DNA from 3 places in the Corynebacterium freneyi genome. Region 1 is predicted to be linked to each of the others. Evidence: predicted binding sites of a transcription regulator. Region 1 holds the regulator's gene; each other region holds the start of a gene.
What was found. Region 1 encodes LexA, which represses DNA repair genes until DNA is damaged. Its sites were predicted from a motif close to CGAACANNTGTTCG; they were not measured.

Region 1 (3,279 bases):
GGCTCCAGGATGGCCAGGCCGATGTCGTTGGAATTGACGCGCGGCGTGCCCTTCGAACGCAGCGTTTCCTCGACTTGTTGGGCGAGCAACTTCAACGATGCTTCCGGCACGTCACGGCCCTGGCATGCCCGCCGCACGCCGCGGATGACCTTGTCACGGCTGAAGTCCTCCACGACCCCGTCACGCTTGACGACGACGAGCTGGGAGCGTTCCAGCGTGGTGAATCGTTTACCGCACGACAAACACTCCCGCCGGCGGCGGATGGTCATGCCGTCGTCGATGAGACGCGAGTCGATGACCTTCGTTTGATCATGGTGGCAAAACTGGCAATGCACGCTTCCGAGCATACGGCGTGCACCCTCCTGTACGGCCAACCCCATTTACTCGTCCCCCACTCCGTGGTGACCCCTCCGTGGTACCCCCTCTGTGGCGAGCCCCTACTTCGCGACCCCGCCTGCCACGGGTTCCCCAGCCGTGCTCGACGCCCCGACGTACGTCGGCGTGGGCGGAGTGTCCGGCATGGGCGCCCCCAGGCCGGAAAAGTGGAGCATGAGACCGAACACGGCGCCGATGCCCGCGACGATGGCCATGGACGTGGCGTTGCGGCGCACTCCCTGCACCGGACCCCGGACGACCGAACGGCTACCCCGAACGTGGCCGATGTTCGAAACACCGTGTCCGGGTGCGGGCACCGGTGACGTTCGCCCTGTGTTCGGACGCCGAGAAGCCCCCGGAACGCCACCCGGACGGCCGTTCGACGGGCCACGGGACGTGCGGACCCCCGTTCGATCCGAGCCACCACGACGTCGAACATCGCCGGAAGCTGCGGACCGACGAACGGACGCGCCGACACGAGCCGAAGCGCCGATCGGGCGTTGCCGGACCCACGCGGGCACCCCGTCGCAAAGCTGCTCTTCTCCCCTGGTCAGGGTGTTGATGCGGTAATCTTCGATAAAGGCGGTCATCGGTTGGCTCCTTCCATCCGGCAATCTGCGGGCATCGTAAAAAACGACGCGGATAATCCCTTTCGAACGTGCCGCACGGATGTTCGACTCCGTTCCCGCGTTCGATTTATAGCACCGCCACGGGAGCGCGTCCAGAGATGGGGGCGAAAACTTCGAACAGTTGTGCCACAACGGGTGGTTTTGGTGTAGGGTCGTGTTCGAACGGCGGGCGGGAATGACCGGCGCGACGGACGCCGAACACGACGCCCCCGACACGACGACACCCAGCACGACGACACCGAGCACGACGCGATCGAGCACGACCTGAACCAGTGGGAGTGGACACATGGCCGAGAAGAAGCAGTCGAACAAGACCCAGTTGACGGATCGCCAGAGGCGCATCCTCGAAGTCATCCAGGATGCGGTGTCGCTTCGCGGCTACCCGCCGAGCATCCGCGAAATCGGCGACGCGGTCGGCTTGAACTCGACGTCGTCGGTGGCCTACCAGCTCAAGGAGCTGGAGAAGAAGGGGGCGCTGCGCCGCGATCCCCACAAGCCCCGTGCCGTCGACGTCCGCGATCTGAAGCAGCAGCTGGGCACGCACGCCGGAAAGCCGGGCCCGAAGCCGAAGTCGGCCGACGTCCCCGATGTCCCGGAGGGTGCGACCGCCCCCACCTACGTGCCCATCGTCGGCCAGATCGCCGCCGGCAACCCGATCCTGGCCGAGCAGAACATCGACGAGCACATGGCGCTGCCCGCCGAGCTCGTCGAGTCCGGTGATCTGTACATGCTCCGCGTCGTCGGCGAGTCCATGGTCGACGCGGGCATCCTCGACGGCGACTGGGTGGTCGTGAAGTCCCAGCAGACGGCGAACAACGGCGACTTCATCGCCGCGATGATCGACGGCGACGCCGACAGCGAGGCCACGGTGAAGGAGTGGCACGAAGATCGCTCCGGCACGTGGCTGCTCCCCCACAACGACGCCTTCGAGCCGATCCCCGTCGACGCAGGCGTCACCATTCTCGGTCGCGTCGTCAGCGTCCTGCGCCGCCTCTAGTTCTTCCTCTAGTTCCTCCGGGGCCCGAGCATGAGCTCGGGCCCCGGTTCTTTTTCGCGTGCACGTCCCCCGTTCGCGCTACTCCAGTCGGAGCACCGCGCGCACCGCCGCACGGGCACCGTCGGCATCCGACGCATCCAGGGCGGCGCGGGCGGCGTCCGCGCACTGGGCGGCGGTGACCTCCGCCAACTGGGCACCCACGCCCGGCAGGGCCGTCGCCGCAGCCGACAACGAGGTCACGCCGAGCCCCACGAGCACGCACGCCAGCAACGGATCCGCCGCCGCTTCGCCGCACACGCCCACCGGCGTATCGGAGTCCTTGCCGGAGCGGCACGCCATGTCGATCAGACGCAGCACCGCCGGCTGCCACGGATCCGTGAGGTACGCCAGGTGCGGCGACAGCCGGTCGGCGGCCATGGCGTACTGGGTGAGGTCATTGGTGCCGATGGACACGAAGTCGAGCACCTTCATCAGGTCATGGCTCATCAGGGCCGCGGCGGGAATCTCGATCATCGCACCGGGGGTGAGCCCGCGTCGTCGGCACAGGTCCGCGAACCACTCGGCCTCCTCCAGCGTCGCCACCATCGGAGCCATCACCCACGTGGGCGCATCCCCGCCGCGACCGGCCTTCTCCGCGGCCAACGCGATGGCGTCGAGCTGACGCTCCATCAGCCCCGAGTTCGACCGGGAGATGCGCAGGCCCCGCACGCCCAGCGCCGGATTGTCCTCGTGATCGAGGTTGGCGAACGCCAGCGGCTTGTCGGACCCCGCGTCCAGGGTGCGCAACACGATCTTCGACTCCGGGAACGCCTTGAGCACCGAGGCGTAGATGTCCGCCTGATGCTCCACGGTCGGCTCGGTGGCGGCCGACAGGAAGCACAGCTCGGTGCGGAACAAGCCGATGCCCTCGGCCGCGCCCTCCGCCGCGATGCGCGCCGCGTTGCCGTCGCCGACGTTGGCCAGCAACTGGATATGCTCCCCATCCGCGGTGCGGCCGAGGCCCGACCACGCGGCGATCTTCTCCGCCATCCGCTCGGCCTCGGCGACGGCGGCCCGCGCATCCTCCGGGTCCGGGTTGGCGGTGATGACGCCCTTCGCGCCGTCCACCAGCGTCAACGTCCCCGATTCAATCGCATTCAGCCCCGCCCCGGCGGCCACGGCGCACGGCACCCCGAGCTGACGGGCGATGATCGCCGTGTGCGAGGTCGGCCCGCCGAGACTGGTGACCATGGCGACGAACAGCTCCGGATCCAACGTCGCCGTATCGGCGGGAGACAG
Region 2 (3,279 bases), 1.2 Mb from region 1:
GATCGGCAACCGCCCGAAGATGGGGCCGCGCCGCGAGGAGGCCGAGAAGGTCCTGTCCGGTTACATCGGCGCCCCGGTCAGCGTGTCCGCCACGACGACCGACCACATGGGCTTCACCGGTCGCGGCGAAGGCGTCGCCGCCGTGGGTACCGCGGTCGTCTGGAAGAGGGCCGACGCGGAGTAGTTCCGCCCCGATCTGCGCCCTCATGCCGCGGCTCCGCTCCGGTTGTTGAAGCGAACTTGGCGCGTTCCGTCCGGTCCGGCCGGTCGGGCCCATCCGGTTCGGCCTCGAGGGTGTTCCGTCCTGGGCGTCATGTGTCCGCGCCGCGGATCCGCCCGAGTGTCGTCGTTATCGGAATGATGTCGCCGGCATAGCAGGGTCAGGTTTTCCAGGTCCGTGCCTCCGCCCAGCAGCCAGGCGACGAGATGGTGTGCGTCGCAGGCATCAGGTGGCCGTCGGCAACCCGGGTGCTGGCAGGTGCCGTCGAGAAGTTGCAGAGCGATACGTTGTTCCAGCGTCGCGGACCGCTTCGTTCGCCCGAGTTTCAGCTGCGCATCCACGGTCGGTGCGTCCGGGTCCAATACTGCGGCGTACATCTCCTCTGACAGCCCGAGCCTCAGCAGGTCGATCAGTCCCAGCTCGATGCCGGAACCCGCCTTCACGGTGACGCGGGTGGGGTGCGTCGCCGGCCGGTGTATCGGTGGTGATTGCTGGTTTTTCGGGGATGTTCCGGTTGCCGCCGCCAAGTCGTCGGCGTTCAGCGCGGCGATGACCGTGCACATCGGTTTGCCCTTGACCCGCGGGCGGGCCTCGTGCGCCGCCCGCAGGGCCAGGTCCATCGCGTCCGCATTGCGTTGGGCCGGTGTCCGTCCGTCGTCGTGGCTTCCCTTCTTCACGCCGTGTGCGAGCAGCCATGCTTCCAGCAGCGCCAGGGTCGCCGCGTCGAGGTATCCGTTGATCTTGGCTCCGCCGTCCCCATCTTGCTTGCCGACGCTCAGCCTGCGTTTCCGGTGCGCCGCATTCGGATCCCGCGGGAAGCATTTGTTGTGTTCCTTCACCAGTGCGCGGCACAGCGGGCCAGCTCCATGCGGGCCGTGGGCGGGGGAGCGGGCGATCACTTCGTCGGCGATATCCGCTGGGGTCCGTTCCACCCGGTCGTCCAGTGCGTCGAGTTCCTTCGCCATGTCGGAGATGCCTTTCATGGTCATGTTGCCGGCGCGGAGGGCGGCGTGGGCGGATGCGGTGATCTCCGGGTGTTCGCTGAGGAAAGCGGATGCCCGCACCCGCGTCGTTGCCTCGTGTCGCGTCAGTTTCAGCTCTTCGACGAGGAAGTCGTCGGGACGCGTCGTCCCCAGCACTCGCGACATCTGCTCGGCTGCCACCGTTGCCGTTATCCGCGCGTCGATGACCGCGAGCCCGCGTCGCGCAGTCTCGAACCTCTTGAGCGCGGGCATGAGCCGCATCAGAGTGGCTGCCGCCAGTTCGCTTGATTCGTACAGATAGGCGAGCACGGTCAGCGCTTCAGTGGCTGTCGTCAACAATGCGATGAACTCTTCGGTGGTGGCCTGTGCCCTGCCCGTCAGTCCGCTCCGGTCGTTGATTCGCCTGCTGATCTTGTCGTCCATGGCCGCCCGTCCCCCCTCGCTGTATGGCGCATGCCGGATTCTCTGGCTCCGATGTTAAGGGCAGTTGCGGTCGCTCGCAAGTGCGAATCGGAAATTAATCGAACGTTCATTCGGTGTTTGGCGGTCGCTTTTGGATGGGTGACAATTGGGGCGCAAGTGGCGAAAGGGGCGCATGATCGTCGTAAAGCGAATCTGTTCACGCGCACCGATAGCTGATGCCTGCGGGGTAAATGCTCCTTATCGAACGCCCCGCGAACCGCGGGTGAACAACTGTCGTCCCAGCAGCCGAGATCCCCGGTCATGCGCCGCGCAAGTGTTCGGGAGACTCCCGCGCGACCGCTACACTCAGGGGCGTGAACTTCCGAATCTTCGATACCGCCACCCGTGAGCTGCGAGATTTCGAGCCCATCCGCGAGGGGCACGCTTCCGTGTACCTGTGCGGAGCCACCCCGCAGGCGATGCCGCACATCGGCCACGTGCGTTCGGGCGTCGCGTTCGACATTCTTCGGCGCTGGCTCCTGGCGCAGGGGCTCGACGTCGCGTTCGTGCGCAATGTGACGGACATCGACGACAAGATCCTGACCAAGGCCGCCGAGCACGGTCGCCCCTGGTGGGAATGGGTTTCCACCTACGAGCGCGAGTTCACCTGGGCGTACGACCAGCTGGGCGTGCTGCCGCCGAGCGTCGAGCCGCGTGCGACCGGCCACGTGACGCAGATGGTCGAGTACATGCGACGGCTGATCGACAACGGTTACGCGTACGACGTCGACGGCAACGTGTACTTCGACGTTGATGCGTGGGCGTCTTCGGAGGGCGGCGACTACGGAGCGCTGTCCGGCAACCGCGTCGATGAAATGGAGCAGGGTGAACCGGATTCCCCGGGCAAGCGGGGGCCGCACGACTTCGCGCTGTGGAAGTCCGCCAAACCGGGTGAGCCGTCGTGGCCGACTCCGTGGGGCGATGGCCGGCCGGGCTGGCACCTGGAGTGCTCGGCGATGGCGACCTACTACCTCGGCGGTGAGTTCGACATCCATTGCGGCGGGCTGGATCTGCAGTTCCCGCACCATGAGAACGAGATCGCCCAGTCGCACGCGGCCGGCGACGGTTTCGCGCGGTACTGGATGCACAACCACTGGGTGACGATGTCCGGCGAGAAGATGTCGAAGTCTCTCGGCAACGTGCTGTCCGTGCCGCACATCCTCGAGCTGGTGCGCCCCGTCGAGCTGCGGTACTACCTGGGCAGCGCCCACTACCGTTCGGTGCTGGAGTACTCGGAGGAGGCGCTGCAGGAGGCCGCCGCAGGCTACCGGCGCATCGAGGCGTTCCTCAATCGCGCCGCGGACAAGTTCGGTGAGGTCGAGATCGGCGAGCGCACCGAGGCTTTCGACGCCGCCATGAATGAGGACCTCGCCGTGCCGCGGGCCCTGGCCGAGCTGCACAATGCGGTCCGCGCGGGCAACCAGTTGCTTGCCGACGGTGATGACGTGGAGGCCAAGAAGACCGCGGGATCCGTGCGGGCCATGGCGTCCGTGCTGGGATTCGACCCGCTGTCGGAGAAGTGGGCCGCGTCAGGAGGCGATGACGACAAGGCGATGCACGCCCTGGGTGTTCTCGTCGGCCATGAACTGGAGGCGCGCAAGACCGCGCGGGCGG
Region 3 (3,279 bases), 730 kb from region 1:
GTGTGCGCAGTGCGGCATCGATATCGGCCTGCTCCATCGCCGCCTGCCTGTCGGCTTCGGCTTTCATCCGCCGCAGATTATCCCCGTGAATCGTCGACGCCCGACGGGTGGCCCGCTGGGAAAACGTCTGCCGGCCGATATGGGCAATCGGACCATGAGCCACCGTGGTGGCAAACACATGTCCGGCATGGTCGACCCACGTCACCGACCCATCGGCATGCATCACCGCGCGCCAATGCTTCGAGGTCTTCAGGTTGTGGTGGCGCTGGCACAAGCACTGCAGATTCCACGTCGCCGTCACCCCCAACCCATAACCACTGCCGCCACCGTCACCGTCACTGGTGGTGTGGGTGGGGTCGTAGTCGATGACATGGTCGATCTGACATCGATGCGCCGGCACATCACACCCCGGGAACCGACACTGACCATCACGGCCGCGTACCCGCGCTTTTTGTGCGTCGGTGGGCACATACCCACCGGTGGCCGAGTCCGACGACAACCGAACAGTCGCCGCCCGGGACAGCCACGCCTTGGTCAGGTACTTCGGCAACCAGCCGGCACCATCGAGCCACACCTGCACATCGCCCTCATCAGCAGTGCCGGTGGTGTTGGTGCCGTCGACGTAGACGTTCATCGTCACCGACACCCCCTCACCCTCACCACGACACAACGCGATGAGCGCATCGGGCAAAGAACACTCATTGCCATCGTTGCCGTCGTTGGCCTTCGCATCCCTAATCGCCCGCACGGTGGCGTCGAGCTCGGCGAGGCGGTCTTTGCGCAACACCACGATCAACTGCCCGAAATCACCAGCTCCCTCATTGTCGACCCCGTACGACTCACCGACAATCGGCCTCGGCTCGTCGTCGGGTGGGGTCGACACCGGTTCGATGGCTTCGACGATGCGGCGCAACTCCCGGGCGAAGACCCTCGGCCCGGGCAGGGCCTGGAAGTCCTTCCTCGGACACAGGTAGGCGACGAACTTGTCTTCCACCGCAGCGAGATTGTCGTCGGATACCGCGGCAATGGCCGCGGCAATCGTGGCCAGGCGCTCATGCGGCCACGCCCCCGACCGGCATACGCCCAAGACTTTGGGCATGCGGCGCAGCATCACCCCGACGTCGCAGTATCGGGCGGCTTTGCCGCGTGACAGGCCCAGGCGCGTGGCCACGCAGGCGAGGTGGGAGTCGACGTCGTCGTCACCGTCGGGGGTAACTGCAAGGCAGATGTCGATGTCGACGATGTTGCGCCGCCGGGCGAGGTTGCTCACCGGCTCATCGCGTTCGGTGGCCCACCGCTTCCGCGCAGGTGGCGGCTCGGTGTCGTGATGATCGTGATCGTGATGGTGGTGGTTGTTGGTTGCGTCATGGTCGAATGCCATGTCGATTCCCCCCGGCGCTGGATGCGCGTGTCGAAAGTGACTGTGTCGCGTGATCGCTGCTGCTGATCTGCCCCGATGCGGCAGCCTCCCCCGGCCCCGCCGTCACCATTCATCATACAAGTGTTCGAGTCGATTCCTTCGAACATTGGGTAACGATTCGGGCTCGTTTCGCCCCACCGTTCACATGTGCATCAGGGCGCATGCGTACCCGCCGCCGTCGTCAAGCAAAGCAAGCGCACCCCACACGCAACAAGGCCCGCACCCACCGCAGACGCAGCGGTCGCGGGCCCGAACCCGGGGCGGCCTACGACCGGGCGGAAACGGCCTCACCGAGCGGCACATCGCCGTCGAGGAACGCGATCTCGCGCCGACCGCCGAGCTCGTCGAACCGCCCGACCACATGCGCGATCATCGCCGCAACCGTCGCACGCGACGTGGTGCGCTCGACGCCCTCGGGCACCTCGGAATCATCGCCGACGTACACGTTGCCGGCCGGCTCCTCCGTCAACGCACCCGGCTTCAGGATCACGTACCGCAACCCCGACTCGCGCAGATGCTCGTCCGCCGCGGCCTTCGCATCCGCGTAATGCACGAACGGATTGTCCGCCGGCACGCCGTGGTCACGCCGCGCGCCCCAGTACGACACCATCACGTACCCGGCGTCGCGCGGGCAGGCGTCCATCGACGCGATCGCCGCGACCTCGTCGACCGCCTTCGTCCGCGCCGGATCCCCGCCGCCGGCGCCCGCCGACCACACGACCAGATCCGTCCCCGCCAACAGGGCCGCCCACCCGTCCGCATCGAGCCGCTCGATGTCGACGACGTGCGGCACCGCGCCCGTGGCCTCCACCTCGTCGGCGTGCCCCGGGTTGCGGATCACCCCGATGACCTCATGCCCCGCGCCCGCCAACAGCGGCAGCGCCCGCAGCGCGACTTTTCCGTGTGCTCCGATGACGTGGATTCGCATGGCCCCACGCTACCGACGTGGCGCCGCCGACGCTTCCCCGCTTTACGACGACGCGATCAACGCCAGCAACTCGGCCCCGAACTTCTCGACCTTCACGGGACCGATCCCCGGCACCGCCAACAACTCCGACGGCTCCGACGGACGCGCCTCGGCGATGGCCGCCAACGTCGCATCGGAAAACACCACGTAGGCGGGGACGGACATCTCGCGGGCGGTCTCGGCCCGCCATGCCCGGATGGTCTCCACCAGCTGCGGGTCGACGTCCGACGGGCACGACGAACACCGGCCGATGATCCGCTCGGCGTTCGTGGCCAGACGCCCGCCGCAGGTGCGGCACGTGACGGCCTTCTTCTTCGCCGGCTGGGCGGGGGCCGCCGCGACCAGGCCCGGAACGTCGAGCCCCTCCAGGAAACGACTGCGGCGGCGGGTGCGGCGGCCGCCCTCCTGCCGCGACAACGACCACGACAACTCGAGATGCTCGCGGGCGCGCGTGACGCCGACGTAGAGCAGACGGCGCTCCTCCTCGACGTCCTGGGAATCGTCGCCCTTCTTCAACGCATGCTGGATGGGGATGTTGCCGTCGGTCAGGCCGACGAGGAACACCGCGTCCCACTCCAGGCCCTTCGCGGCGTGGAGGCTGGCCAGCGTCACGCCCTGCACCGTCGGCGGCTGCTTCGCCTGCTGACGGGTGCGCAACTGCCCCAGCAGTCCCTCGATGCGCAACTCCGGGTCGGTGTGGACGAGTTCCTCGCACAGGTCCGCCAAGGCACCCAACGACTGCCACCGTTCGCGGGCCTGGGCGCCCTCCGGTTCCTCCCGGGTCAGGCCCAGCGGCACGAGGGTGGCCCGCACCAGCTCCGACAATTTCCTGCCCACCAGCGGCGCTCCGGTGTCCCCCGCCGAACCGTCGCCGGCGGTGGCCACGTCCGGC

Region 2: CFREN_RS11440 (HNH endonuclease signature motif containing protein) is a predicted target of LexA. The motif match lies at 1,726-1,739, and genes of this name have one in related genera.
Region 3: CFREN_RS02725 (HNH endonuclease signature motif containing protein) is a predicted target of LexA. The motif match lies at 1,495-1,508, and genes of this name have one in related genera.

What each region holds. Positions count from the first base shown of each region.
Region 1 is NZ_CP047357.1:1,361,753-1,365,031, reverse strand. Features, by position in the region: gene nrdR (transcriptional regulator NrdR) at 1-335, opposite strand, end outside; gene CFREN_RS06190 (hypothetical protein) at 438-620, opposite strand; gene lexA (transcriptional repressor LexA) at 1,291-2,001, shown strand; gene ptsP (phosphoenolpyruvate--protein phosphotransferase) at 2,080-3,279, opposite strand, start outside.
Region 2 is NZ_CP047357.1:2,549,525-2,552,803, reverse strand. Features, by position in the region: gene ispF (2-C-methyl-D-erythritol 2,4-cyclodiphosphate synthase) at 1-184, shown strand, start outside; gene CFREN_RS11440 (HNH endonuclease signature motif containing protein) at 205-1,626, opposite strand; gene cysS (cysteine--tRNA ligase) at 1,980-3,279, shown strand, end outside.
Region 3 is NZ_CP047357.1:630,356-633,634, reverse strand. Features, by position in the region: gene CFREN_RS02725 (HNH endonuclease signature motif containing protein) at 1-1,381, opposite strand, end outside; gene CFREN_RS02720 (NAD(P)H-binding protein) at 1,686-2,348, opposite strand; gene CFREN_RS02715 (ATP-dependent DNA helicase UvrD2) at 2,391-3,279, opposite strand, start outside.